DNA from 2 places in the Acinetobacter seifertii genome. Region 2 is predicted to be linked to the other one. Evidence: predicted binding sites of a transcription regulator. Region 2 holds the regulator's gene; the other holds the start of a gene.
The links. Region 2 encodes PhoB, which activates phosphate uptake and scavenging genes when phosphate is short. Its sites were predicted from a motif close to TGTCATNAANCTGTCATAA; they were not measured.
Positions count from the first base shown of each region.

Region 1: a site for PhoB is predicted at 2,896-2,914, ahead of I8T81_RS14155 (inorganic phosphate transporter). Genes of this name have one in related genera too.

Region 1 covers NZ_CP065820.1:3,074,298-3,089,793, forward strand. Annotated here, with positions in the region: gene I8T81_RS14150 (D-serine ammonia-lyase) at 1-1,054, opposite strand, end outside; gene I8T81_RS14155 (inorganic phosphate transporter) at 1,218-2,849, opposite strand; gene metH (methionine synthase) at 3,314-7,000, shown strand; gene I8T81_RS14165 (amino acid transport protein) at 7,068-7,271, shown strand; gene I8T81_RS14170 (hypothetical protein) at 7,281-7,727, opposite strand; gene I8T81_RS14175 (aldose epimerase family protein) at 7,900-9,045, shown strand; gene I8T81_RS14180 (MFS transporter) at 9,113-10,333, opposite strand; gene I8T81_RS14185 (AraC family transcriptional regulator) at 10,440-11,228, shown strand; gene I8T81_RS14190 (glutaminase) at 11,195-12,517, opposite strand; gene def (peptide deformylase) at 12,696-13,178, opposite strand; gene I8T81_RS14200 (MFS transporter) at 13,412-14,710, shown strand; gene I8T81_RS14205 (hypothetical protein) at 14,773-15,496, opposite strand, start outside.
Region 2 covers NZ_CP065820.1:103,955-119,450, reverse strand. Annotated here, with positions in the region: gene I8T81_RS00550 (MATE family efflux transporter) at 1-822, shown strand, start outside; gene I8T81_RS00545 (SDR family NAD(P)-dependent oxidoreductase) at 879-1,712, opposite strand; gene I8T81_RS00540 (TetR/AcrR family transcriptional regulator) at 1,909-2,580, shown strand; gene phoB (phosphate regulon transcriptional regulator PhoB) at 2,836-3,546, shown strand; gene phoR (phosphate regulon sensor histidine kinase PhoR) at 3,556-4,914, shown strand; gene I8T81_RS00525 (alpha/beta fold hydrolase) at 4,981-6,177, opposite strand; gene I8T81_RS00520 (hypothetical protein) at 6,217-6,636, opposite strand; gene I8T81_RS00515 (acetamidase/formamidase family protein) at 6,767-7,987, opposite strand; gene asd (archaetidylserine decarboxylase) at 8,398-9,249, opposite strand; gene I8T81_RS00505 (sulfurtransferase) at 9,246-10,094, opposite strand; gene pncB (nicotinate phosphoribosyltransferase) at 10,245-11,459, opposite strand; gene dtd (D-aminoacyl-tRNA deacylase) at 11,628-12,071, shown strand; gene I8T81_RS00490 (hypothetical protein) at 12,112-12,591, opposite strand; gene aciT (ciprofloxacin tolerance protein AciT) at 12,845-13,180, opposite strand; gene serB (phosphoserine phosphatase SerB) at 13,590-14,813, opposite strand; gene I8T81_RS00475 (hypothetical protein) at 14,873-15,496, shown strand, end outside.

The DNA of each region.
Region 1 (15,496 bases), 1.1 Mb from region 2:
CTCGCCCTACGAATCCAGAAGCACGACCAACAGCTAACCCATCTGCAGCAGTAATGTTATCTAAACCAATATCATTTACTGAAATCTCATCATGCAGTCCTGTATGCACACCCAATAACATACAAGGTGAATGCGTGGGTTCTGCAAAGATACAATGTACATGCTCACCAAAAGCAAGTTTAAGCCCAAAACTCACGCCACCGGGGCCACCACCTACACCACAAGGTAAATAAACAAATAATGGATGTTCAGCATCGATTTTAATCTGCTTTTGCTCACACTGCTGTTTTAAACGTAACCCCGCAACGGCATAACCTAAAAATAATGTTGTTGAATTTTCATCGTCAATAAAAAAGCAATTTGGATCTTGTTCTGCAGCTTTACGTCCCTGCTCTACAGCAACCCCATAATCACTGTCATATTCAACCACGTTAACGCCCAATGAACGCAATTTATCCTTTTTCCATTGCCTTGCGTCGGCAGACATATGCACTGTCACTCTAAAGCCGAGCTTCGCACTCATAATACCAATAGATAAACCAAGATTACCTGTAGAGCCTACTGCAATTTGATATTTGGAAAAAAATGTCCGAAATGCATCTTGGTCGAGTTTACTGTAATCGTCTTCTAACTTAAGAAGCCCTGCCTCAATTGCTAGTTTTTCAGCATGAGCCAAGACTTCATAAATACCACCACGTGCTTTAATTGAACCTGAAATCGGTAAATGACTATCTTTTTTAAGCCAAAGGCTGCCTGTAAGTTCCTTTTGCTCTTTTACAGATAGGGCGTGTTGCATATTTGCAATTTCAACTAACTCGGATTCAATTTTTCCGTGTTGCGTTTGAGTTTCAGGAAAGACTTTTGCCAAGTAAGGAGCAAAACGGTCTAGCCTAGCCTCGGCGTCTTTTACATCTTGCTCGCTAAGACCAACTTTCGCGAGTGCATCTTTTAAAGGATAACGATTCGGGTTAAACCAAAATGTTTCTTGGTAATCTTGTAATGTTTGAATGAGTGGGAATTGTTGTTTTAGCTGATCAAGTTGAACCGTTTTCATCCTATATCCTTTCATCAATTTTTTGAGCTAGTCACACAGCAATAAGTATTTGCAATAATCATTCATTCTTTACTGAATTTATCTGAAAAAAGCGATCTTTTTTTTAAAGATGCCAATAAAAAAGCCACTAATCATAGTGGCTTTTTAGATTTAAACAGACAACTTAAATGAACTTTAAGAACAACCAATATAAACCACCAGACAAACAGATGGTCGCAGGTAAAGTAAATATCCAAGCTGATAAGATTGTTTTAACAGTATTAAAGTTTAGACCAGATTTATTTGCAACCATGGTACCTGCAACAGCACTGTTTAAAACATGTGTAGTTGAAACTGGCATACCTAAACCATCTGCTGCTGCAATTGTACTCATTGCAATAAGCTCAGCAGACATACCTTGACCATAAGTCATATGGTTCTTACCAATACGCTCACCTACAGTTACCACAATGCGTTTCCAACCGACCATAGTGCCAAGACCAAGCGCTAATGCAACTGCAACTTTCACCCAGTTTGGAATGTACTGTAAGAATGAATCCAAGCTACCACGATAATCTTTCACAAGCTTTTTCTGTGAATCATCCATTTTTGGTAAAGCATCTGCTTTATCCAAACGTTTAAACGTGGTTGTGCTTAAATACATGTCATTACGAATTTCACTAATCGCAGCTTCTGGAATATCTTTTAAGTCGCGATAGCTAGAAACACGAGCACCTAAGTGGTCAGTCATACTTGCCAATGCAGGTACAACTTCAGGTGTTTGTTGCTTGGTTTGAATATATTTAGTTAAAACTTCACGCGCTTTTTCATCATTCAATTCTTGCTGATTATGGTTTAACAAAACAGCAGTTTGAGAAGAAAGCTGGTGGAATGATTGAACCTGTTGTGTATCGAGGTTTTTATTGATTGAATAAGCTAATGGTACTAAACCAACCAAAATGAGCATGATGAGTCCCATACCTTTTTGGCCGTCATTTGAACCGTGTGCAAAACTTACACCTGTACAGGTAAAGATTAAAATTGCACGAATAATTGCTGGTGGTGGCTTATTACCTTCAGGTGGCTGAAATAATTCTAATTGGCGTTTAAAAATAGTTTTAACCAACAAGAATAAGATTGCTGCAAAAGCAAAACCAATTAAAGGTGAAAATAATAATGCCTTACCTACTTTAATCACCTGATCCATATCTACACCACTAGTCGTTACGCCAGTCGATGCACTCAATAGATGGTTCATAATACCCACGCCCAAGATTGAACCAATCAAGGTGTGAGAGCTAGAAGCTGGGATTCCTAAGAACCAAGTACCAAGGTTCCAAAGAATTGCAGCGATTAACAATGCAAATACCATTGCAAAGCCAGCACCGCTACCCATATTCATGATAAGTTCAACAGGAAGCAATGCAATGATGCCATAAGCAACAGCACCACTTGCGACCATTACCCCAAGGAAATTACAAAAACCAGCCCACATGACTGCAACTGGTGCCGGCAATGCATTTGTATAAATGACCGTTGCAACTGCATTGGCAGTGTCGTGGAAACCATTTACAAATTCAAAGCCCAATGCAATAAAAAGCGCAGTAGATAAAAGAATAACCGAATAAAGGCTCAAAGGTGGAACATGCGCTAAATCAGCACTAACCTGAAACCCAATATAAATAAGTGTTGCAACAATAATCGTCAGAAACACCGGCATAAAAAATTTCGGTGTTGGGACGTGTACATTCGTCGATTTTGCTTGCAGGTTTGCCGCAAGTTTTGAATCCGAAACAGGGGGTAGATTAGAATTCATGCAGACGGTAAGAGGATAATAAAATCCTCTGTATTCTTAAATTAAATTATGACAATTATATGACAAAGAGCCGCCTGATGAAGTCAATTTTTTATATTTTGACCTCATTTGATGCACCTTTCCTCGCTATTTTTTATTTTTTTATTAAAATACAATAACTTAAATCATTATTTACGAGCTCCTTTTGTGCTTATTTTTACAGCAAAAAAATAAATAAAATGACCCATATGTTTATTTTTCATACAAAGCAACTGTAATATTTCGGCATATTGGGCATGAAATATTTCAATATCATGATCATTTGATGAATATTTCATGAAAATTCTTTTGTTTTTGTCATAAAACCGGCTCTTTTTTCTAATTTTTACTCATCGACTCGTGACCTTCGTAGGTCATCATTTGTGCTGCTATTCTGTTACAATAGCGCCGCATTTTTAAATTCATATAAAAGATCGGGGTTTTCTATGTCTACGCTTGCCACCCTAAAAGCGCTTCTTGCTAAACGCATTCTGATTATTGATGGTGCCATGGGAACGATGATCCAGCGCCATAAGTTAGAAGAAGCCGACTACCGTGGTGAGCGTTTTGCCGATTGGGCACATGACTTAAAAGGCAACAACGACCTTTTAGTTTTGACACAACCTCAAATCATTCAAGGCATTCATGAAGCTTATCTTGATGCTGGTGCAGATATTATTGAAACCAATAGCTTTAACGGTACGCGTGTTTCAATGTCTGACTACCACATGGAAGATCTTGTTCCAGAGATTAACCGTGAAGCAGCACGTTTAGCCAAAGCAGCTTGTGAAAAGTATTCAACTCCAGACAAGCCGCGTTTTGTAGCAGGTGTACTTGGGCCAACTTCGCGTACTTGTTCAATTTCACCAAATGTAAATGACCCTGCTTTTCGTAACATTACCTTTGATGAACTAAAAGAAAACTATATTGAAGCGACTCATGCGCTGATTGAAGGCGGTGCAGATATCATTCTGATTGAAACCGTATTTGATACCTTAAACTGTAAAGCTGCGATTTTTGCGGTAAAAGAAGTCTTTAAACAAATTGGTCATGAATTACCAATCATGATTTCAGGGACCATTACCGATGCATCGGGTCGTACCTTAACAGGTCAAACTGCCGAAGCGTTCTGGAACTCTGTACGTCATGGTGACTTACTATCGATTGGTTTTAACTGTGCGCTTGGTGCAGATGCAATGCGTCCTCATGTAAAAACTATTTCCGATGTCGCAGATACGTTTGTTTCAGCACACCCAAATGCAGGCTTACCAAACGCTTTTGGTGAATATGATGAAACACCAGAACAAACTGCTGCATTCTTAAAAGAATTTGCAGAAAGCGGCTTAATTAATATTACTGGTGGTTGCTGTGGTACCACACCTGATCATATTCGCGCTATTGCTAATGCAGTAAAAGACATTGCACCTCGCCAAGTTCCTGAAACAGTCCCTGCTTGCCGTTTAAGTGGTTTAGAGCCATTTAATATTTATGATGACTCACTTTTCGTGAACGTGGGTGAACGTACTAACGTTACAGGTTCGAAAAAATTCTTACGTCTCATTCGTGAAGAAAACTTTGCCGAAGCTTTAGAAGTTGCACAGCAGCAAGTTGAAGCTGGCGCACAAATTATTGACATTAACATGGATGAAGGGATGCTCGATTCGCAAAATGCGATGGTACATTTCTTAAACCTTGTAGCTTCTGAACCAGATATTTCACGTGTGCCAATAATGATTGACTCATCAAAATGGGAAATCATTGAAGCTGGCTTAAAATGCGTACAAGGTAAACCCGTTGTTAACTCGATTTCATTAAAAGAAGGTTATGACGAGTTTGTCGAAAAAGCTCGCCTGTGCCGTCAATATGGTGCTGCCATTATTGTGATGGCCTTTGATGAAACAGGTCAGGCCGACACTGCTGAACGTAAACGTGAAATCTGTAAACGTTCTTATGATGTTTTGGTTAATGATGTCGGCTTCCCTGCTGAAGATATTATTTTTGACCCGAACGTGTTTGCTGTAGCAACAGGGATTGAAGAACACAACAACTATGGCGTCGATTTCATTGAGGCCACAGGTTGGATTAAACAGAACTTACCGCATGCCATGATTTCTGGTGGCGTGTCGAACGTTTCATTCTCGTTCCGCGGTAACGAGCCTGTTCGTGAAGCGATTCACTCTGTGTTCTTGTACCATGCCATTAAGCAAGGCATGACCATGGGTATTGTGAATGCTGGTCAAATGGCAATTTATGATGATATTCCAGCCGAGCTAAAAGAAGCAGTTGAAGATGTTATCTTAAACCAAAACCAAGGTGAATCAGGTCAAGCTGCGACTGAGAAACTGCTTGAAGTAGCAGAAAAATACCGTGGACAAGGCGGCGCAGCTAAAGAAGCTGAGAACCTTGAATGGCGTAATGAGTCGGTTGAAAAACGTCTTGAATATGCATTGGTTAAAGGTATTACCACTTATATTGACCAAGATACAGAAGAAGCTCGCCTCAAAGCAAAACGTCCTTTAGATGTAATCGAAGGCGCTTTGATGGATGGTATGAACGTGGTTGGTGACTTGTTCGGTTCAGGCAAAATGTTCTTACCTCAGGTTGTGAAATCTGCACGTGTTATGAAGCAAGCTGTGGCTTGGCTCAACCCGTACATTGAAGCTGAAAAAACAGGCAGCCAATCTAAAGGTAAAGTCCTCATGGCAACTGTTAAGGGCGACGTACACGATATTGGTAAGAATATTGTTGGCGTAGTACTTGGCTGTAATGGTTACGACATTGTTGACCTTGGCGTGATGGTACCTTGCGAGAAAATCTTGCAAACTGCAATTGATGAAAAATGTGACATCATTGGTTTGTCTGGTCTGATTACTCCATCTTTGGATGAGATGGTATTTGTTGCGAAAGAAATGCAGCGTAAGGGTTTTAACATTCCTTTATTGATTGGTGGCGCGACTACTTCTAAAGCACACACAGCAGTAAAAATTGACCCTCAGTATCAAAACGATGCAGTGATTTATGTTGCCGATGCTTCACGTGCTGTAGGTGTTGCAACCACTCTCCTTTCAAAAGAAATGCGTGGAAACTTTATTGCAGAGCATCGTGCTGAATATGCCAAGATTCGCGAGCGCTTAGCCAACAAACAGCCAAAAGCTGCAAAATTGACTTATAAAGAGTCGGTTGAGAATGGTTTTAAAATTGACGAAAGCTATGTACCACCAAAACCAAATCTTTTAGGAACACAAGTCCTCACCAACTACCCTCTTGCAACCCTTGTAGAGTATTTTGACTGGACACCATTCTTCATTTCTTGGAGCTTGGCAGGTAAATTCCCGAAAATTTTAGAAGATGAAGTGGTGGGTGAAGCGGCAACTGACCTTTACAACCAAGCTCAAGCAATGTTGAAAGATATTATCGACAACAACCGTTTTGATGCTCGTGCTGTATTTGGTATGTTCCCAGCACAGCGCACTGACGCAGACACCGTCAGCGTATTTGATGAAGCTGGTCAAAATGTTACACATACTTTTGAGCACTTGCGTCAGCAATCTGACAAAGTGACAGGTAAACCAAACTTGTCTTTAGCAGATTACATTCGTACTGACCGTGAGCAGCAGGACTACTTAGGCGGATTCACTGTATCGATTTTTGGTGCAGAAGAATTGGCAAATGAATACAAAGCAAAAGGTGATGACTACTCTGCAATTTTAGTGCAGTCATTAGCCGACCGTTTTGCTGAAGCTTTTGCTGAACACTTACATGAACGTATTCGTAAAGAGTTCTGGGGTTATAAAGCTGATGAACAGCTTAGTAATGAAGAACTGATTAAAGAGAAATACGTCGGTATTCGCCCTGCACCGGGCTACCCTGCTTGCCCTGAGCACTCTGAAAAGGCAGTGTTATTTGATTGGTTAGGTTCTACCGAAAAAATCGGTACTAAACTGACTGAACACTTTGCAATGATGCCGCCATCTTCGGTAAGTGGTTTCTATTATTCACATCCACAAAGCGAATACTTTAACGTGGGCAAAATCTCTCAAGACCAACTTGAAGATTATGCAAAACGTAAAGGTTGGACACTAGATGAAGCGAAGCGTTGGTTAGCGCCGAATTTAGATGATTCGATTGTTTAAGCTTATGTAATTTTTGAGAAGAGCTACATGTGTAGCTCTTTTTTATTCAAACATTTAGAAATTCTTTATGAACACAACTCAACTTTTTCTCGGCGTAATCTTTAGCTCCATTGGGCTAGGCTATTTTCTTTATGGAAAAAAGCAAGAAATGACTGTGCCTTTTACTGTGGGTTTAGTTTTAATGATTTTCCCTTATTTTATTGAGAGTAATATCTTGCTTAGTAGCATTGGTACTCTACTATCTGTTATTCCCTATTTTTTACGTTTTTAGTGTCATTTCTTAAACGATTTGAACTTCCTCAACTCTTAAGTGATGCATCATTTCTCGAATAAATACAAAGTAGGTAAAAATATAAAGCTGATCTGGAGCCACTTGGCTTGTGTAGTAGCTCAAACGCTCAATAAAATCATTGAATCCATGCTCAAGCTCAATACGACTGATTTTCTTTTTTGCACTAAAAAATAACTCACTGAGTTGTATCATAGCTGCATCAGACGTAACAGCTACACCACTTATCTTTAAATTTCTGAGAGGTTTTGACTCGATGATTTCTTCAATAAAATAAATCATCTTTTCGATAGCAAGCTCATCAATCACACCATAGCGAATGCTTTTTGCATTAACAAAACCCAAGCCCTGCTCAATTTGAATGTGCTGGTTGTCTAAGGCAAATGACATGCCATTAAGACCAAGCGAAAATTTTAAAACCGAGTCGAGATGAGTCATAAAAATAGCTTACCGTTGAATTTTACTAATAGGATTAGTGCCAGCTTATTCAATACTTAGCGTTAACAGCGCTAATCATCATTAACACTATATATAATAAAAAACTCTTTAAAAAGACGAGAATTCAATCTTATATTCATGCAATTCCATAATTAAAAAATAGAGTATAAACATGAAAAAATTAGTAATTTTAGGTATTACGATTTATAGCTTTGCCCAACTTACCAATGCAGCCACATTAAATGTAAAACCATATGGTACAACTCAAGACGGTCAAAAAGTTGATTTATACACTATGAGCAATAACAAAGGAGTCTCTGTATCTTTTATTAGTTATGGTGGTGTAATTACACAGATTTTGACTCCCGATGCACAAGGTAAACAAAATAATATCGTTTTAGGCTTTGATGACCTAAAAGGTTATGAAGTCACTGATACCAAGGAAGGCATTCATTTTGGTGGATTGATTGGTCGTTATGCAAACCGTATTGGCAATGCTCAATTTAGCTTAGATGGAAAAACGTATAATCTTGAAAAAAATAATGGTCCGAATTCATTACATAGTGGTAATCCGGGTTTTGATAAACGTGTTTGGCAAGTTAAACCCCTCGTTTCCAAAGGTGAAACCGTTAAAGCTTCGCTTAAGTTAACCAGTCCAAATGGTGATCAAGGTTTTCCCGGAAAGTTAGATGTAGAAGTGATCTATAGCCTTTCAGATCAAAATGAATTCCAGATTGAATATAAAGCCAAAACTGATCAACCTACAGTCGTTAATCTCACTAACCACAGTTATTTCAACTTATCAGGAGCTGGCAATAACCCTTATGGTGTACTCGATCATGTTGTCCAGCTAAATGCAGACCGTGTATTGGTAACCGATCAAAACTCTTTACCCACAGGTGAAATAGCGTCGGTTGCAGGTACACCTTTTGATTTTCGAACTCCTAAAGCAATTGTGAAAGATATTCGAGCGAATCATCAGCAATTGGCCTATGGATATGGCTATGACCAAACTTGGGTACTTAACCAAAAGTCTCAAGGAAAGTTAAATCTTGCAGCTCATGTTTTTGATCCAAAATCTAAACGGACACTGCAAGTCTTAACTACTGAACCAAGTGTTCAAATGTATACAGCTAATCATTTACTAGGAAATGTTGCTGGTGCAAATGGCGTACTCTATCGACAAGCAGATGCGCTAGCATTAGAAACACAGCATTTTCCAGATAGCCCGAATCAACCATCTTTCCCTTCTACACGTTTGAACCCAAATCAAACTTATAACAGTGTCACCGTATTTAAATTTGGTATTCAGAAATAGTCTTTTTAATTGGAACTATATTTATCTAAAAAGACTCTCAGCCGAATATGACTGAGAGTCTTTTCATTTATTTAACTTTTGTGTTTGGTAAAAATGCGGTGGCAAATCCAAGTAATGGCAAGAATGAACATAAACCAAATACCCATTCAATGCCGTTAATATCAGCTAAATGTCCCAACCCTGCTGCGGCAATACCACTTACCCCAAACATAAGTCCAAACATTAAACCTGCGATCATACCCACACGGCCCGGAACAGCTTCTTGTGCGTAAACCACCATTGCGGCAAAAGCTGATGACAACACTAAACCTGCAATAATTGAGAAAACTGTTGTCCAGAATAAGTTTGCATACGGCATCATTAATGCAAACGGCGCCATACCAATAAATGAAACCCAGATAACCGCTTTACGACCAATTTTGTCACCAATTGGGCCACCTGCAAATGTACCTAAAGCAACAGCTGCCAAAAAGGCAAATAAATGCAACTGAGCAGTCTGGATGCTGATATGGAACTTTTGAATAAGATAAAAAGTAAAGTAGTTACTAATGCTGGCAATGTAAGTAAATTTGGCAAACATTAATAAACTAATTGTGCTCAAAGCAATAATAAGCTTACGGCCATGCAATTTAGTATGTGCTTGAGTTGCACGTGCAACCACCTGACTTTTGGCATGACTTATAGTCCAACGGCTTACACCAAATAAAACCCAAATTGCTAAAAGTGCAATGATAACCAAGCCCGCAACTGCATGCTGCCCAAATGGAACAATCAATAATGCTGCTAATAATGGGCCAATGGCAGTACCTGTGTTTCCGCCCACTTGGAAAGTCGACTGTGCCGTACCAAAGCGCCCACCCGATGCCATACGCGCCACACGCGAAGCTTCTGGGTGAAAGGTGGCAGACCCTACCCCAATCAGTGCAGATGCACATAACAACACAGCAAAACTTGGTGAAAATGCCAACAAGATAATGCCGCAGAATGTGACCATCATGCCGAGAGGGAGAAGATACGGTTTTGGATGTTTATCGGTATAAAGTCCAATCCAAGGCTGTAGCAGCGAACCTGTGATTTGATATACAAATGAAATCAGGCCAACCTCCGCAAAACTCAGCGAAAAGTTTGCTTTTAGCATTGGATAAATAGCGGGTAGCACTGCTTGAATTAAATCATTCAGTAAATGTGCGACTGCCACAGCGCCTACAATTTTAATAATCATTCCTTGAGGCTGATCATTTGCAACGGTATTGGCAATACCATCTTTCAATTGTATTGAAGACGTCATACCTGAAAAACTCCAATATTTTAAGTAAGATGTTTATTGTAAATTGTCGCTTATAAAGTTATCTTCCAATAATCATCGTATAAGTGACAATTTTTTAGGATAGTTTATGTCCGATTCTCTTATTCAGTCTGATTTGTCTGAACTTGTGATTGGGCTATCTTCTGAGCATGCTTACCGAGAAATCACGCCTACCCATACACATACACGTGCGCAGTTTCTGTATGCATCCACAGGCAACATTCAGGTGTTTACGCCTAATCATGTCTGGATTGTGCCGCCCATGTGTGCATTATGGATTCCTGCCCATGTAGAGCACAGCGTGATTTCACTGAGTCACGTAAAGTTAAATACGGCGTTGGTTGAAGTAAATGCAGCCGCTCTAATGGGTCAGCATTGCTTTATTATTCGAGTAAGCAACTTGTTGCATGAGCTTTTGATTCGTTTAAATGAAATTGAGCGAGAAGACACGCCAAATACAGCGACATCTCAAGAACTTTCCCGTTCTTTACAAATTTTGATTTTTGAAGAAATTCATCGTGCCAATTTGTTGCCTATTCAGATTCCGTGGCCGAAAGACAAACGGTTATTAAAAATTTGCCAAGAGTTATTACATACTCCTGACCATTCAAAAGATTTGACAGATTGGGCTGATGAAATTGGTACGAGTTCTAGAACTCTAATGCGCATGTTCCAAAAAGAAACAGGGCTGTCGTATCGGGCATGGTTGCAACAAATGCATATTGCACTTGCGTTAAGTAAAATTGCGAATGGTGAATCTATTGCTCAAATTTCAGAATCACTGGGGTATACAAACCCCAGCGCGTTCAGTGCGATGTTTAGGCGACACCTAGGAAAAACACCTCAGCAGTTTAGAAGTGCCGCGATGTCGCTATAAGTCTTTTTTTTAGTGCGGATCTCATGCTTTTCGAGCAAATCATCAAAATCGTGGTAGACATGAAGCTCACGATCTTTCGCTGTTCTGGCATGATCTAATCTTTGTTCAGGGTCGACTAGAACAAGCGTATGTCCATCATCAATCAGACGATCAACACCTTCTAAGAACATACGTTTACCCACATCGTGGATAAGTGAAATCTGAGTTAAATCAATAACAATTGTGCTTTGGTCAATGGTCTCATCTTGCAAAATACGCAACAACATTTCAGCTTCAGTAAATTTCAATACACCACGAAGCACATACACACTTAATGAAGCATCTTTTCCTGTACGATAATGACTTTGTACAATGGTTTGTGCAGAAGGTGTACCTTCCATGAGATGTAATCCCATGTCACGAGATAATCGCTCTAAAATATCGATACCTCGAATACTATGACCATGCTCATCTAAACGAGGAGAAAAAGCAGCAATACTGACCTGACCTGGCAGCACACCTAAAATACCGCCTGCTACACCACTCTTAGCAGGAATACCTACAGTCGACAGCCAGTCACCTGCGGCATCATACATACCACAGCTCATCATGACACTGAGTACTTGTCTAACCACAGATCGGTTTAACAAACGCTTTCCAGTTTTAGGGTCGACCCCACCATTGGCAAGTACACTGCCCATACGTACCAAGTCTTTAACTGTAACCATGATCGCACATTGGCGAATGTAACCATTCACAATATCGACAGGGTCAGTTTCCAAAATTCCGACAGTTCGCAACATATAACCGATCGAAAGATTACGGTAGGCTGTTTTGACTTCCGAATCATAAACAGACTCATCAAAACTTAATTCGCGGCCTGCAAGCTCGCTCATAAAGCGGCGTAGAATTTCTGCGCTATGTAAACCATGCTTGACCTGAATCAAGGAATGTACAGTAATTGCGCCAGAGTTAATCATCGGGTTTTTCGGACGTCCGTCTTTACCCAATGAAATTTCATTGAAGGCTTCCCCCGAAGGCTCTACCCCTACTTTCGCAAGTACTGCATCAATGCCAAGTTGTTGTAAAACATAGGCATATACAAAAGGTTTAGAAATCGACTGTATGGTGAATTCGACATCATCATCACCAACCGAATAAATTTCGCCATCTACCGTAGACATTGCTAAAGCTAATCGATCTGGGTTTGCATTTGCCAACTCAGGAATATAATCGGCAAGATGACCGCTGTTATCGATGTCACAGGCTTCTATAACATTTGCCAAATATTCTGGGAGAGGGGTTTTCATGGTCAGTAACCTTAAATGAGGAGATTCACAACATCGCGCAAAATTTCAGCACAACCTGCTGATAATATTAAAATTATATCTTTTGTAATGATTTAAATATCACGCTATAAGTATTGTAATTGCTATGTCTTATTCATTTCAAGCTCATTATAGCTTTTTCAAAACTTTAAACTGAAGATTAGCTTATTCTTTCTACAAACAAGATTCCATTTAAATGATCGACTTCATGTTGAACAATGCGAGCTGGAAAACCATGAAAAATTGTTTCAACCATCTCCCCTTTAAGTGTCAGATATTTAACCTTTACCATTTCTGCACGTTCAACTTGTCCACGCTCATCCGGCACACTTAAACAACCTTCTTCACCCAAAAGTGTTTCACTCGAAAATTCTAAAATTTCAGGATTTACCATCACCACAGCATCCATTTCAGGTGCATCGGGATAGCGTGGGTTTGGTCGAGATGCCACAATAATGACGCGTTTAGAGATATAAACTTGCGGTGCGGCAATCCCTACTCCATTACGCTCAAGCATCGTTGCTTGCATAGCGGCTGCCAACTGATAAAGCCAATCACTGTTTAACTCATTTGCCGAGACTGGAGCAGCAATCAGTTTCAAAATATCTTCACCACGCTTTGCGACTGGTAAAACTACACTCATCCTTTGAATCTCTCATTAAACTGGCTATGACAAGTTTTATTGTGTCGCTGAACGACTCAAAAGAAAAGTTATTCCTACATCTGTTTTTGTTTCATCTAATGCATTTTTTGTTTTAAAGCTTTTATATTACTTAGCCTAGCCCGTACTTGAATAATAGAACAAATTTCCTCCATTTACTTTTACTTCACTTTTCCATTAATATCCAAACTTCAACTACAACAATTAAGTAAAAAATGGATCAGGACTTAACTTTGCAGGATGCGAACTATCTTAATAAAGAAGATAAACGAACCCTTGCCCTTTCTTCATTGGGTGGTGCTTTAGAGTTTTACGATTTCGTGATTTATGTGTTTTACGCCAAAATCATTTCTGACTTGTTTTTCCCCAGCACACTCAGCCCATTTTGGGCCATGCTTAACACTTACGGCATTTTTGCAGCAGGTTACTTTTTTAGGCCCTTAGGCGGGGTGGTTATGGCCCATTTTGGTGATTTGGTTGGGCGCAAAAAACTATTTTCGCTTTCTATTTTGCTGATGGCGCTGCCTACCCTGTTTATCGGGATATTGCCCACCTTTGAAAATATTGGATATTTGGCACCGCTACTTTTATTGCTTATGCGAGTGGTACAAGGGATTGCAATTGGAGGTGAAATTCCAGCCGCATGGACATTTGTGTCTGAACATGTACCTGAAAGAAAAATTGGTATGGCAAATGGTTTACTCACCGCTGGACTGTCTTTAGGAATTTTACTAGGTGCGCTCATGTCTTTATGGATTTCACTGAATTTTAGTGAAGGACAAATCCATGACTGGGCTTGGCGTATACCCTTTATTGCAGGTGGTATTTTTGGTCTAGTTGCACTTTATCTAAGAACGTATTTAAAAGAAACACCTGTGTTTAAAGCCATGCAGGCCCGTAAAGAAATTTCAAAAGAAATGCCAGTCAAGCAAGTGTTAAAAACGCATAAAACAGCCGTTGCGATTGGCATGTTATTTACATGGTTTTTAACTGGCTGTGTGGTGGTGGTGATTTTAGCCATGCCAAATTTGTTGATTGGCTCATTTGGTTTTGAGCGCGCACAGACTTTTGAAATGCAAAGCGCGGCTATTGTCATGCAAATGGCCGGTTGTATTTTGGCGGGCTATTTTGCTGACCGTTTTGGCTGTGGCAAAGTCATGATGGTCGGTACACTTGCCGTAGCACTCACAGCAGCAGTTTTTTATAACAGTTTAGGACATGCCGCACATTCAACCATTTTTGGTTTATATATGTTGTTGGGTCTATGCTCAGGTACTGTCGGCATGGTATCGAGCAGTATGGTCAAAATGTTCCCCGCGCCTGTGCGTTTCTCGGGCATTTCATTTTCTTATAATTTGTCATATGCGATTGTTGGCGGTATGACACTGCCTCTCGTTCATTGGCTCAGTCAATATAGTGATATTGGTGCGATGTATTATATTTTCGCGCTGACTATTTTGGCCTTTGTGACTGCTTTTGTATTTTGGAATAAGTTTGAAAAAAACAGGTATTAAACGCTTTAACTTATTAAATAAAAAAACCACGCCGATTGCGTGGTTTTTTAATGCTGCTTACTTTAGAAAGTAAAGCCGATATTAAAGTTAATACGGTATAGCCATTTATCGCTATTTGGCGAGGTTGCAGAGGTATAACCTGTTGAGTTAGTCGAACCACCAATAATATTGGAGTTTTTACCCCACGTATAATCTGCCCAAACCATAAAGGGTGAAGCAATAAACATCATACCTGTGGTATTCATTTGCGAATCTGACCAATCATCACGTTTTTTATCAAGGTAACTATAGTCATTATAAAACTTGATGGCTTTTAGCTTGCCCATATTGGTCACAGGCAAGGTATAGGCAAGGTTTAAACTGGCAATCGTCCCTTCCGAAGCAATGAAATAAGCAGGTGTAAAGCCATTATTGCCCATTAAGGTCATGTCACTATTTACACCATCCGGATTTTTCGCATCGTATTGATAGTGAATAACCGAACTTTGTAAATTAAAGCGATTGTAATTATTTTCAGTATGCAAACCGACTGCATAATATTTGCCGTCTTTATCAGTCACTTTGTTATGTAGTTGTGCAATTGCACCAGAAACACCAAACTCTTGCTTACCAAAATCGGTCTCTAACTTACGTACAATACGGGTATTCACCTGATTGCGTTTTTCATTTTGATAGGCTTTTTGAGATGGAAATGCATTTCCTGCCAAGTCATCATAAGTTGCACTATCAGGTGAATAACGTAAGTTGGTCTCTAACATTTGTGGGTAATAACCGAGTTTTACATCC
Region 2 (15,496 bases):
CCTATATTGCTTAAGGGTTATTTTGGTTTTCCTGCTCTCGGTATTATTGCACCGGCTATAGCGTCTATTATTAGTTATATTGCGATTCTAATTTTTCTGGCAATTTACCTAAACAAGAAAAAGCATCCGCTTCGACCGAACCGCCAACTTTTGCAGCATATTCGTCATAACCCAGACTTAAGCAAAATCATTTTGCGCCTAGGTGTGCCAACTGGTATTCAAATGATTACCACCTCTATGGCAGGACTCGTGATTGTAGGTTTAGTCAACCGTTTTGGCGCTCATGCGACAGCTGCATATGGTGCTGTGAACCAAGTACTCAACTATATTCAGTTTCCTGCTTTATCAATCTCAATTGCAGCTTCAATTTTTGCAGCACAAGCCATTGGTGCAGGTAAATCAGACCTACTTGCACGTGTTACCCGCACGGCTCTAGGTATGAACTTTTTATTTACAGGTACCCTAATCGCACTGGGCTATCTATTTTCAAAATATTTAATGGCTTTATTCATTACCGACCCAACTGTGGTGGTGTTAGGGCAGCAACTTTTATTTATTGTACTTTGGGCAATTTTGTTCTTTGGTGCAGGTGCCATTTTTGCATCCATCATGCGTGCTAGTGGTACCGTAACAGCCCCAATGCTATTAAACATATCGGCTATTTTATTTATTGAAATTCCATGTGCTTACTGGTTTAGCTCAATGTGGGGACTTAAAGGGATTTGGTTTGCTTATGCCTTGGCATTTGTCAGCCTCTGTATTGTTCAAGGCTTGTATTATCAGTTTATTTGGAAGAAAAAGAAGATCAAAGTTCTTATTTAGAATGCATTAAGCCTTATAAAAAAAGCCATCAAATGATGGCTTTTTTACATTAAAAGTTATTTCATTAATTTGGTCACAATGGTTGAAGCACGTTGGTACCCTGTCGGGAATAAACGTTGGAATGCATCCAGAATTTTTGCATCACTACCAATGAGTAAACGACGCTTATTTTTCAAAACTGCATCCAAAATTTGACGAGCCGCTTCTTCTGGTGGGGTACGCAATAACTTGTCAAAATTTTGAATCGATTTTGTCGGATCCATACCCAAAGTGTTCAAGCTATCGCTCATTTTTGCAGCTTTCGCAATGTTGGTACGAATACCGCCCGGATGTACGCACAAAGAACTCACGCCACTTTTTTCAATATCTAACTCTTGACGTAACGATTCGGTAAAACCACGCACAGCAAATTTAGTCGCGTTATAACCAGACTGAGTTGGCTGAGCTGTTAAACCGAATAAGCTGGAAATATTGATAATGTGACCATCTTGAGTTTGCTTAATAAATGGTAAAAATTCTTTGGTCCCGTAAACCACGCCCCAAAAGTTAATTCCAACAATCCACTCTAAATCTTCGTAGGTTGCGCCTTCTACAGTTGAACCTAAAGCAACCCCAGCATTGTTAAAAATGAGATTAACAGAGCCATGATCTTGCACGGTTTCCTGTGCCCACTGCTTTACTGCTTCGCGGTCAGAAACGTCTAACTTTTTGGTTGTTACAGTAATATTACTGTAGGGTTTTAATAGCTCAACAGTTTTCTCTAAACCCTTTTCATTAATGTCACTTAACGAAAGATGGCAGCCTTGTTTCGCCAAGAGAATTGCTAATTGTTGCCCAATGCCAGAACCTGCGCCCGTGATTGCAGCGACTTTGTTTTTAAAATTTTTCATTGTCCATCCTTTGTTTTTCGATTTGCACAACCGGTTCATTGCATGTGCATTTTAGACTCTTTTAATATAATTTTGACAATAATCATTGTCAATATAGTACACTGTAATTTCAGATAGATTGGCACAATTCTGCTGACCGCTTTATCATAGGCCTCATATTTGCCGAAAAACCGATAAATCAGGAAACCATTTATTTATGGCGACAAACGACTCAACCAGTAAAAAGAAAACAAAAACTGTGAGTAAAGAACGTCAGTTCAAAGGGTTATCTCTTTCTGAGCGTAAAGAAGCACGCCGTGAAAAACTCATTGAAGCGGGTATTGCGACTTATGGAACCCTTGGCTTTTTTTCAGTGACGGTAAAGGATGTCTGCCAAGAAGCAAAACTCACCGAACGCTATTTTTATGAATCTTTTAAAAAGAGTGAGGACTTATTCCAGACCATCTTTTTAAAAATGATTGAAGAGTTACAGCAAAACTTAATGCAAGCTGTGATTAAGGCGGCACCCGATCCAGAAAAAATGGTCGATGCAGGCTTAAGAGCACTGCTGACCACCTTAAAAGAAGATCCTCGTTTAGCCCGTATTGTCTATGTTGACGCAGTTCTGGTTCAGGAATTACATAATCAGGCCACCATTCAGGAAACCCTTGCTCAGTTTGACCGTATGATCCAAGCGTTCGTTATGCTGACCATGCCGCAAATACAGCATAAGGAAAATGAGCTATCTTTAATCGCAACTGGCTTAAACGGATACGTGACACAAATTGCGATTCGCTGGGTGATGGGAGGCTTTGAGCAGTCTCTGGAGCAAGTTTTGACAGCTTGCCGTATTGTTTTCTTATCTTTATTGGCACAAGTTTCAAAATAATATTAAAGTTTTTTGACACGACTTTGACCTAAGAAACCTATAGGAAAGCAAACTGGTAACACCTTGAATGATTTTAAGAAAATTTATGTTTTCCTGTCATCATTCGGTCATGTGCTTGCCGTATTTTTGTCACAAATTATTGCTAAATTCGATTTTATAGACTTTTCTGCAATGAAATTGTCATAATTAATCTTTGTAATAAGCCTGTCATAACTACAAAACGGTTCACCGTTAAAATCTACAAGGTATTACGCTGTGAAAGATGACTACATTTTAATTGTCGATGATGAGCTTCCTATTCGTGAAATGATCCATACTTCTTTGGACATGGCAGGCTTTCAATGTTTACAGGCTGAAGATGCTAAACAGGCTCATCAAATTATCGTCGACCAACGTCCGGCGCTTATCTTGCTCGATTGGATGTTACCTGGAGGGGTGAGTGGTGTCGACTTATGCCGCCGCTTAAAACGCGATGAAAACTTAGCAGAAATTCCAGTCATTATGCTCACCGCTCGCGGAGAAGAAGACCACAAAGTACAAGGTCTAGATGCTGGTGCAGACGACTATATGACTAAGCCATTTTCAACACGTGAACTGGTTTCTCGTATTAAAGCAGTTCTACGTCGTGCAAATGCATTAAGCGGTGAAAAAACAATTGATGCCAATGGTTTAATTCTTGATCCTGTAAGCCAGCGTGTAAGCTTTGGCAACAGCATTTTAGATATGGGACCAACTGAATATCGCTTGCTTGCATTTTTTATGACCCATCCAGAGCGTGCATATACACGTGCACAGTTGCTCGATCAGGTATGGGGCGGTAATGTATACATCGAAGATCGTACCATCGATGTACATATTCGTCGTTTACGTAAAGTCCTAGAACCTTTTGGTGTTGACCGATTTGTTCAGACAGTACGTGGTACAGGTTATCGTTTCTCAACACGTGCAGATTTAGCCGCAGGTTAACCAAAATTTATGTATGAACCCTACCCCGTCCCTGAACAGGTACGTGAACAAAAACTTTCTCGTTACAGTAGTTTATGGACGTTTGCTAAACAAGATTTACGGCTTTTATTATTTTTCCTGATTATTGCGGGTTTAGTCGGTTTAGGGGTTGGGTATTTCTGGAGCTGTATTTTTATCGCCTTCGTGGTGTTTTTTGCACTCCAGTTACGTTCTTTATATTTGGTCAATGATTGGATTGCCAATAATCCTTACGATGTTCCTCCCAACTTAAGTGGAATTTGGGGGGCATTATTGTTTAATGTGTATCGTGCTCAGCGTCAGGAACGAATTGTTCAGGCCGAAATGGTTGGGCTGATTGACCGCGCTCAATCCTCTTTAGTTGCGCTAGCTGAAGCCGTTGTACTCATTGATGATCAACATCAAATTGAATGGTGGAACCCTGCCGCAGAGCGTTTATTGGGTATTAGCCCACTCGACCGTGGTCGCAACTTATTAACGATTTTGCGCCAGCCTACTTTTATTGAATATTTTAACAACATTGATCAGGCACCTGACGGCATTAAGCTACATTCCAACTTTGATGATGATCGTTATGTGCAAGTCAAACTCACACGGTTTGGTGGTGAAAGCCGCTTACTTGTCGCTTATGACGTGACTCGTATGCATAACCTTGAGCAAATGCGTAAAGACTTCGTCGACAATATTTCGCATGAACTACGTACTCCATTAACTGTACTGAGCGGCTATATCGAAACATTTACCGACCAAGAAGATATTAGCCCACGCTGGAAACGTGCATTTGATCAAATGCAATCACAAACCAAACGTATGAATGCGTTAGTGAATGATTTATTGCTGTTATCGAATTTAGAAAACAACAAAAAAATTGCAAAAAATCAGATTATTGAAATGCCGAGTTTAATGAATCAACTCTTTGATGATGCTCAGGCTTACAATGCCGATTATGGACACACGCTCAATTTACATATTGATAGTCACTGTGACCTCATTGGTTCCGACATGGAAATTGCCAGTGCGTTTAGTAACTTAATTACCAATGCCATTAAGTACACACCAAAAGGTGGAACGATTACCATTGGTTGGCACGACGATGGTGAACATGCTTACTTTAGCGTACAAGACACGGGCATCGGAATTAACCCAAAACATTTGCCGCGGCTGACTGAGCGCTTTTACCGTGTAGACAGCGACCGTAGTCGTCAAACAGGTGGAACGGGTTTAGGTTTGGCGATTGTAAAACACGTGCTGATGCAACACGGCGCTTATTTAGACGTGCAATCTAAAGAAAATGAAGGGTCAACATTTACCGCAGTTTTTCCAAAAGAAAGACTATATAACATGACCTAAAATTACCCCTCACATATAAAAAGCCGACTCATGAAAGTCGGCTTTTTTGTGAAAATCACACTCTGTCTATTTAGAAGTCGAGCAATACGACTTGATCTGATTTTTCTCTATAACGTTTAAGAAGTTGGTAGCGAAAGTATTACTTTGACGCAGTGCATCTCGATGATCTCCACCATCAATCGTTTGATAAATCGTTGGTTTTTTTAATTTACATAACTGTTGGTAATAAGCATATGTTCCTCTCGGGTCAACTAAATGGTCTTTAGAACCCTGCACGATCATTAACGGTACAGTCGGCACCATATTTTCAATGGACTGCTGTTTTAGATAAGCCAAAAGAGGTTTTAAGTCTGCATCAGCTTTAAATATGCTCGAAGGAGATTTCTTCAAATCAGATTGAAGTTCAGATAAACAGCGGCTACGTCCTTGAGTCAGCACAGCGTTCATTTCAGGACTGACTAAGTTTTCAGGAACAATGCTTGGTTCAGCTGCTTGTGCGCCTAATAATACAATCGGGAAAAAAGCAGCCACACTAGGTTCTGGGTTCGGATTAGTTTTCACATATTCTGCAATACCTTCATATTGATAACCGCCTGGCGCAAGCGCAAGCGCTCCTTTTAAATCCAGTTCAGGCGCATCTTTTTGGCCATAAGCAGATACTGCAATTGCCGCAGCCCCACCTTGGCTATGTCCCATGACTAACCACTGTTTATTGAAATCTTTTGGCTTCAGCACATGTAATGCTCGTACGGCATCGACCACCGTATGCAGTTGGCTTTTTGCATTCATATAAGGATGTCCACCCGGTGTACCTAAACCCTGATAATCAGGTGCAACAACTGCGTAGCCTCGTGCAAGCCAACTATCTAAAGCTTTAGAAGCAACTTCTTGATATGAATGAACTGGGCCACCTACATAGTCACCCGAAGGTGCGCAGGTGTCAGCAACTCCTGTCGTACCATGTGCCCAAGCAAGTATAGGCCAGCCATTTTTAGGTGGTGTTCCTTTCGGTAGTAAAATAAATGCTGAGGTAACGATAGGTTCACCGTTCACACCTCGACTACGATAATTTATTAACAAACGCTGATCGGCGTGAGGAAATAAATTCGTTACATCTTGCTGTGCTATAGACAGTATTGAACCTGGTTTATCGTTCACAATTTGCTTGTTCAAATCTGTAATTGACGCAGCCATAGCAGAGCCAGACACTAAACAAGCACTACTAAATAAAATTTTAAAAAACGAATTACTTTTTTTAATCAAGGGATTACTCCTCTACTTTCTAATCAATTCAAGTTGAACTTATAAAAAATATGCCCCTATTGCATATAACGAACCCAACAAGAGGCAAATGAAAGAACTTATATACCAAAATAGATCACTATTCCCACTAAATCTAGCCTTTAACCACGGAAATGCCAAACCACGCAAAATAAATATAATCGCAACGAGAGAAATAATAATTTTTTCAAACGGCAAACTGATAAAGCCACTTGCTGCACAAAAAGCATAAAAAGAAAAAATACAAAGAATAAAACCAACCGAAATTGCCATAAAATTCGGATACCAATCACCTCTTTCAACCATCTGGACAATACTTTTTCCAGCCCCTAAAAACCGAAAACCATTTGCTCCCCAGAACACACAAATAAAATGAAGTAATGCAGCACAGAATGTTAATATCGCAGCAAGATATAGTGAGACGTTCGGAAGTAAGTTCATTAGATTTTATAGTAATAAATATATGTGAGACTTATTATACTCAACTATAAAATATATAAAACTTATTAAAAGTTAAAATGAGATTTAGCTTGATATTTAAAATATTAAATACCAAGCACAGATCATATAATTATTTGCTCTCAAACTCTTTAAAATCAGCTTTTCTGATTTTTGCGTGAATACCTTTAGTTTTATCTACAACTTGTGAAACTTCAAAATCTGTTGCAGCACTTAAATACGCATATGCCGTCGCTTCATCAATACCATATTCTTGGTTTAAGAAACGGATGGCTTCACGTGTAGATTTCCTCATCGCCTCATCTAGATCTTCGTCAAGTCCCGGCGTAATCCAAAACTCAGCATTTTCAGCTAAAGGTTGTTTTAGCTCTTTGCCCGGTATTTTGTCTTTACCAGCTTTAAGCAAGGTAAATTTTAGTGTTGCACGTGCTGAAGCTTCGAGTGCAGTTAATGCGACTTCACCATCCCCTTGTGCGAAATGGCTATCACCCGTATAGAATAATGCGCCTTTGACTTGAACAGGATAATAGGCTGTTGAACCTGCACCTAGTTCATTAATATCAATATTTCCGCCATACATTGCAGGTGGTACAGAGTGAACAGGTTCAGACGTATTGGCTGCTACCCCCATAATTCCCATAAAAGGATACAGCGGGAAACGTATTGATTTACCCGATTCTGTTTTTAATACACCTTCGTACTCACCTTTAGCATTTTTTTCAATTGGAGTGAAAATCGATACATTTCCATAACGTTCAGGATGTTCAGCCGATGCATTTTCTTGCTTTGCTTTCTTAGGAAACTCACCCACTAAAGCACCTTTACCATGTCTATTTGAAATAACACCGTAAGGTACACGCGGCTCAACTTTAAGTACTTCAACTTTTAAAATATCGCCGGGGTGTGCGCCTTCAATTGCAACAGGACCTGTCACAATATGTGGCCCATCTTTATGAAAATCATGCTTTAAATTTGACTGCGTAATTGTTTTTGCTTCTTCCAATATTTCATTAGATTTTACACCTTTCGATTTAAAGAACTTTTCAGCATTACGCCCTTGGTCTTCAAGCAAACCTTCATGAGAAACCGTATCAAACGTCACAACACTACCCGACGGAACAGTAAGCACAGGTTTAGCATCTCGATTTGGTAAATATCCCCATGTAATCGTATTTAAAGTAGAAGGAACATAATAATTACCTTTATATTCTCCAGTTTGAATTTGAGTAGGCTGTTTTGAAATTTGATTTAAAACTTTAAAATCATCTGCATGAGTGAGTGAAATGCAAAGTACAGATAAAACCGAAGCTGTCAGCTGTTTAACATTTAACATGATTTCAGAACCTAAATATATGAAAGTTAGAGTAAAGTCCTGAATAGTTAGCAAACATTATGCCAAAGCTAATTTTTTATAATATGTAAAAGGAATTTAATGTTTATAAAAAAATAAATAATTTTTTAGATTTAAACACTTATCTTCAAATAAAATTAAAAGTACGACTTAAGTCTAAATCAAATATCTATTTTCACTTCTATTTACTAACGTTAAATATTATTGATCATTTCAATCATATATAAATATGTCTAGTGCATATAATGTCCTAATTTAGACCACTTAATAATATTATTTTAAAATAATATAAACAAGAACATAATAATATATTATATTTTTACATCACTTAAATTTAAAAACCCTGAATAACTTTATTCAGGGTTCATATTTTATATAAGTTATATAGCTTATTAAACTGTATGACCCATGCGTTCGCCCATCACAACAACAGACTCAGCTTTAAAACGCTTTTCCCACTCGACCTTATCTTTTTCAAGTAAGATAACCGCAGTAGAACCTAAATAAAAACGGCCAAGCTCAGCACCTTTTTCTAGCTTTAACTGATGATGTTGTAATTCGATACGACCTGAAGGCTTTACCTTGCCTGTTGCTACAGTTTCAATACCAGCAACAATCATAGCGCCGACTAAAACAACAGCCATACGTCCAAGTTCAGTATCAAACAAACACACCATGCGTTCATTACGGGCAAATAATCCCGGTACATTTTCAGCGGTCACCTGATTTACTGAAAATAGCTCACCCGGTACATACAACGTTTCAGTTAATGTACCTGCAAATGGCATATGAACACGGTGATAGTCGCGTGGCGAGAGGTAAACTGTTGCAAACTCACCTTCTTGGAAAGGTTGAGCAAGTTGTGGGTCGCCAATGAGTTTCTCTACAGAGAAGCTTTGGCCTTTTGCCTGAAAAACTTCGCCAGCAGTAATTTTACCAATTTGTGAAATAGCGCCATCTGCTGGTGAAACAATGCTATCTGCATTTTCGTCGATCAAACGTACGCCATCTTTTAAAGCGCGGGTAAAAAAGTCATTAAAAGATTTATATTTCAGTGCATTGCCTTGTTCAGCAATCGATAAATCAATCCCATACTTAGTTTTAAATGCTTGAATAACAGCAGTTTTTATAACTGGATTTTCACTCGCAGCAACTTTACCCACTACACGGCTCAATTGATGTTGAGGAACAAGATTTTGTGCCTTAATAAATAATTCTTTTTTTAATCGAGATGTGAAACTCACGACGGTGATTCTCCAGTAATAATAGGACTATCGAGGCGATTGCCCCATTCACTCCACGCACCATCATAGGCTTTTGCTTCCCAACCCAAAAGTCTAGCCAAAATGTAGGCCAGACCGGAACGGTGATGTGACTGGCAGTACACGACTACAGGTTGCTGTAAATCGAACCCAAGTTGTTCAAGGCGCTGCCGCGTGCGTTCAAGCGGATGCAATTTTAGATGATTTTGACGATTAAGTGCAGTACTCCACTCAAAATGAAGGGCATTTGGAATGTGACCACCGCGTCGCGCTGCTAAGCGGATACCACTATATTCATCAATTGTTCTACAGTCCCATAACTGAATACTTTCTTGCTCGACTTGCTTTCTTAGTTCCTCATAGTTCACTCGGTACTGAGCAGCATGCGATAAATCAATTTGAATTAAATCGGCAACAGGAGAAACTTTTTCGACTTCTGCCGTTGTGGGTAAGCCTGCTCCTAACCATGCATGAATACCACCATTAATTAAACTGGTACGCGTAAATCCTAAGCAATGTAAATTCCAGATTAAACGCCCAGCCCATGCCCCGCCTTCATCGTCATAGACCACAACGTGATGATTTGGTGAAATATTCAATTTTTCAATCAACGCTTGTAAGCCAGATTCATCAGGCAAGATGCCAGTGGCTTCTTCATGTTGAGCCACCAACCATTTAGGCTGTAAATGAATTGCATGTGGAATATGAAGTTGCTCATAAACAGATGCACGGCTCAAATCCACGATACGGATATATTCATTGCCTAAATAAGGCACTAGCTCTTCGGCTTCTATGAGTAAATCAAGTTTAAAATCAGGAGGGGTCATCGTCATGGTTACTTTTTATACCAGCTTAATTTCATCTTAGCATAAGCTTATATCTATCAAACTCTGATTTTCTGCTACCGTTTAGCAAAAAATCAGATATAAACATTCTTAAGCAACGAGTCTTTGCCAAGTCGTCAAACGACATTGTCATTAAACAGCTTCATCAAGCTCTTCAATTTGGAAAACCTGACGCAAATAGGCCAAGAACGTATCGTTGTCGGTCATGGTCTTTCCTGGGCTATCCGAAATTTTGGCAACCGACTGACCATTACACTCAACCAGTTTCAACACAATATTGAGCGCTGTTTGCCCCATATCGTTGGTCAAATTGGTTCCAATACCGAAACTTACCTGAAAACGATCTTTAAAGTATTGGTGAAGCTCCCATGCCTTTGGCAAATTGAGTCCATCACTAAAGGTGAGCATTTTGGTTTTAGTATCAATTTTTAACTTACGATAATGCGCGTAGGCTTTATCGCCCCACTCATATGGGTCACCACTGTCATGACGTAAGCCATCAAACAGTTTAGCAAAATACAAGTCAAAATCTCTTAGGAAAGCATCCATTCCAACAACATCAGTCAAAGCAATTCCTAAGTCTCCACGGTACTCTTGTACCCATGTTTCTAAAGCAGCTTTTTGAAAGTCACGTAAGCGCACATCAAGGGCCTGAAACGCTTGTAGGAATTCGTGCGCCATAGTTCCAATTGGCGTGATATTTAATTCTTTAGCAAGCAAGACATTACTTGTACCGCGGAACACATGTGGGACAGTTTTATGAAATGCAGCCACCACATGTTTTTGCCATTCAAAGCTATAGCGACGGCGTGTACCAAAGTCGGAAACTAAAAATGGAGGATCATTCGGCTGTTGAGATTTTTCGTATTGCTGAATTAATTCGAGTTTTGCTTTTAAACGGCGTTCGCCCTCGGCCCAAACTTCATCTGTTCGAATGCGGCTAAAATATAACTCGTTTACAATCGCCAGCACAAAAATCTCGAACATCATGGCCTGAACCATCGGCCCCTCAATACGAATATCTAGACGGCCTTCAGCATCTATACTGGCTTCAATAAAACGACGTTTGAGTTGGAATAATTCTAAATAATCGACAAAATCACTTTTAATAAAACGCAATTTTCTTAAGTATTGCAATTCATCTTCTTTATATTTGAGATTACATAAATGGTCGAGTTGCTCATTTAAGTCATCCAAAATATCCACTAATGGATAAACCGTATCTTCTAAGTTTCTGCAACGAAAATGATAGACGCTATGAGTTTGCGGAAATTTGTGCAAAACCACTTGTAGCATCGTAAATTTGTACAAGTCTGTATCAAGTAAAGAATGGATAATTGGAGACATAGTCAATGATTATTCGCTTGCTTCTTTGCATTAAAGCATATTTTTATAGATGAATTATGGGCTTTTATACCATTGTTGCAACTCCATGAAATTTCCTTTTAAAAATCATTTAAATTAATTTCTGCTAAACTGCATCAATTCAAACAATTGCAGAAACCCTCTCTAACAATGCGCGCTTTAATACAACGAGTTCTTGAAGCTAAAGTGGTCGTAGACGGTGAAACGACCGGCGAAATCCAGCATGGCTTATTGGTTTTTTTAGGAATAGGCCGAGATGATACCTTCGCCATGGGTCAAAAGCTTATCGATAAAATTTTGAAATATCGTATTTTTGATGATGAACAAGGCAAAATGGGCTGGAACGTCTCTCAGGCAAATGGTGGGATTCTGCTTGTTTCCCAATTCACCCTGATGGCCCAAACCCAAAAAGGTTTACGTCCCGACTTTGGTCCAGCTATGCCACCGAGCGATGCAAAAGCACTCTATGAACAGTTGGTTGAATATACCCGTTCACAATTTGAAAAAGTTCAAACAGGCATTTTTGCAGCCGACATGAAAGTACATCTCATAAATGATGGGCCAGTCACTTTCAATCTAGAAGTTGAAGTATAAATATAAAAAAACTCCCGATTGGGAGTTTTTTTATTAGATCTTAACGACCAGTTTTTTCTTTAATAAAAGCACGTGCCTGACGTACTTTCTCTTTTACTGGTTTTGGTAATTTTGGTGGAATGAGTTTAGCTGCTTGGTTAAACCAAACAAGCAAGCTGAAATCGCCTTCCATTTTAATGCTACCATTTTGCATACCTGTCATAAATGCAGTTGGATCGCCTTTTAATAATGTTTTTACACCTTGTTCACTATCTGCAAATTGCAAAATAAAGTCAGCTTTTTCAGGTGAACCCGCGACTGTGTCGATGTGACCATGGTTAATAATAATTTGGCGAGCAACACCTAAGTCAGTACCAATTTGAATACGGAATGCACGGTCATGAACTAGTTCAATAAACTTAGGACTTGTACGTGCCAACTGTTTCATACGAAGTGCCAAACCTGCTACCAATAAATCTAACGGGTCTGTACTAACATCAACAAGTGGTAACTTAACTACAGGTATAGAAGAAAGTTTCATGAACATTCACGCCTATTGTATTTTTATGAAAATCTTGGGGCAAAACTCGACAAGGGCTTCCCTTTGACTGTTTTGTGCATCGACTGATGATATTCTAATTGGCAACGCAATCTATATATGAAACGTCAACAGACCACGCTATCGTAGCATAACTGGCTATTTTTTAATAAATGCTTTGTATAATAAAAATCATGTTTTCGTAAATAAAAAAGGCATGCTGTGCATACCTTTTTAGCGTTAGATAAGACTTTAATTATCGGCTAGAACATTGCTGTTGGTCATCTTCATATACTGGCGTATGTTCTATATATTGGCGATTTGCCAAAGCCTTTTGTGCCTGTTTATCCTCACGTAATAAAACAAATGTGACCATTACCATCGCTAGACTTAGTGCAGTTAAATAACTATATGTGACTGGCATTTCAAAAGTGACTTGAACTCCAAAACGGACCACTTCCAATAGCCCCCAAAAAAACATCCCTGCAAGCATAAAACCAAGCCAACGACGGTAAGGAGAAAAGAAAACAGCAACAAGCGCGACAGCAATTAAGCTGAATCCGGCGATAGCGGCAAAATTCGCTGTTACCATAGAAACCTCCGTCTTAATGAAAACGTCTAAAAACATTCGGTCTGATCTTCAGACCTCATTCCAAAAACAACTTTAATTCATGATTTGTGTTGAAGCTTAGAAAGCATTATGGATGTTTTTTTTTAGAAAAAAAGACCTGTTATTTGTCGATGCGACACACTTTGTCGCAACATTCTTTTGTCATTACATTTTTCTAAATTTCAAAAAGTTCTACGTCCTATATGGCATCAATTCTGGCGTGTCATTACAAAAAACTATGCTGTTTTTTTGCCTGAAAATAAGTTTTTTTCAGTTTTTTTTATTGCCTTTTTTCTGTGCATAATTTTGTCATAACTTGCTTGTTTTTATGACTATTCTGCATAAAAAAAGCGCTACTCTTGAGCAGCGCTTAATGATTGTTCAGAATTATTTAAGCACGGTTCAAATCTTTGTCATGCATACCGAGTAAATACAGTACACCATCTAAACCAACGCTTGAAATCGCCTGATTCGCATTTTGGCGAACAAGCGGTTTAGCACGATACGCTACGCCAAGTCCGGCAATCGCAAGCATTGGTAAATCATTTGCGCCATCACCGACAGCCATTGCCTGCTCTAATGAAATATCAAGTTTGTTGGCAAGCTCACGTAATAATTCAGCTTTACGTGCGCCATCAACAATTACACCTTTTACTTCACCAGTTACAACGCCATCTTGTACGTCTAAAACGTTGGCATGAACTTCATCAATACCTAATTTACCTTGTAGATATTCAGCAAAGTATTGGAAACCGCCAGATAAAATAGCCGTTTTATATCCAAGTGCTTTTAACGTTGAAATAAGGCGTTCTGCACCTTCGGTAATGGTTAAACGCTCAGCAATTTTAGGTAAAACAGCAGCATCAAGCCCTTTTAATAATGCAACACGGGCGCGGAAGCTTTGCTGGAAATCAAGTTCGCCTTGCATTGCTCTTTCAGTAATTTCAGCAACTTGTGCGCCTACCCCTGCTTCAATCGCTAATTCATCAATCACTTCTTGCTCAATTAAGGTTGAGTCCATATCGAAGCACACTAAACGACGGTTACGTCGATAAGCGTTGTCTTCTTGAACAGCAACATCAATATTTAATTCGCTGGAAAGAAGTAAACATGCAGCACGCATTGCTTGTGCATCTAAAGTTGGACCACTGCTTAAACCGAACTGTACACAAGCGCGACGAGGCAATGTACTGTCCTTTTCAATGTCTACACGACCTGATAAACGAGTTACAGTTTCGATGTTAAAGCCTTGGCTAGACACAATTTGTGTAACGGCTTGTAAGTGTGCAGCAGTAAGCTCTGGTGCCAAAGCCGTGACGATATAACGGGTTCGCCCACCTTCACTTACCCATTGATCGTATTCTGCGCCCGAGATTGGTTTAAAGCGCACTGTTAAGCCAATATCATGTGCTAAAATCAAAATCTCTTTCATTGCCAACGCTGTCGCAGTTTCATTATCTGAAGCGACCACGATGCCCAATGTCAGTTGATTATGAATAACGGCCTGACCTACATCCAGTATTTGCAATGAATGTACGGATAGTACTTGCATTAATCGGGTAAACTGGTTTGGTTGGTCCGGTCCTAAAAAGGATATAAGAATGATTTCTCGCATGAATTGACTCTAGTCTGAGTGACAACTATTGTAAGAATCATAATCGAATTTCAATATAATTGCCTTGGAAGTTTAACTTGATTGCGCCTAGACAAGGGCTATTTGCTAGCCTACTGATCATTAGTTTTGCATTGCATACCTTTTTATTGGTGATTGCAACGACACACCAGCTCAATGAAAACCGTGCGAGCCAAGGTCAGCTCATGACCAGCCAACTCGTAGCAGACAGCTTATCTGAGCTTGAACCTGCCAATACGGTATCTTTGGCTCTTATTGCCAATCGCTATGCGACCAATCCAAGTGTGGCATCAATTCGCATTCTTGATGCCAATAAACAAGTCCTAGCGACAAGCGGCATGTCAAAAACTCGCGAAGGCGAAGTTTTTGTTCGTGATGCTCTTCAAAACGAGAAGAAAGTCGGTTCTATTGAAATTACGCTTATTCAACCAAGTATTGGCGAAATCCTTCGTACCCAATGGCTTGCGATTTTAGCTTCGTTATTCTTACATGTTTTATTATGGCTTGCTTATCGTGCCATCGCTCGTCCAACCCGTAGTGAATACCTAGCACGTATTAACGAAGAAAATCGTTTAAAACATGAGATTCAAGAGTTAACACAAGCTCTCGCGCTTGAAAAACAAAATACAGTAACTTTGGTTGCGCAGGCTCAGCAACAAGCTAAA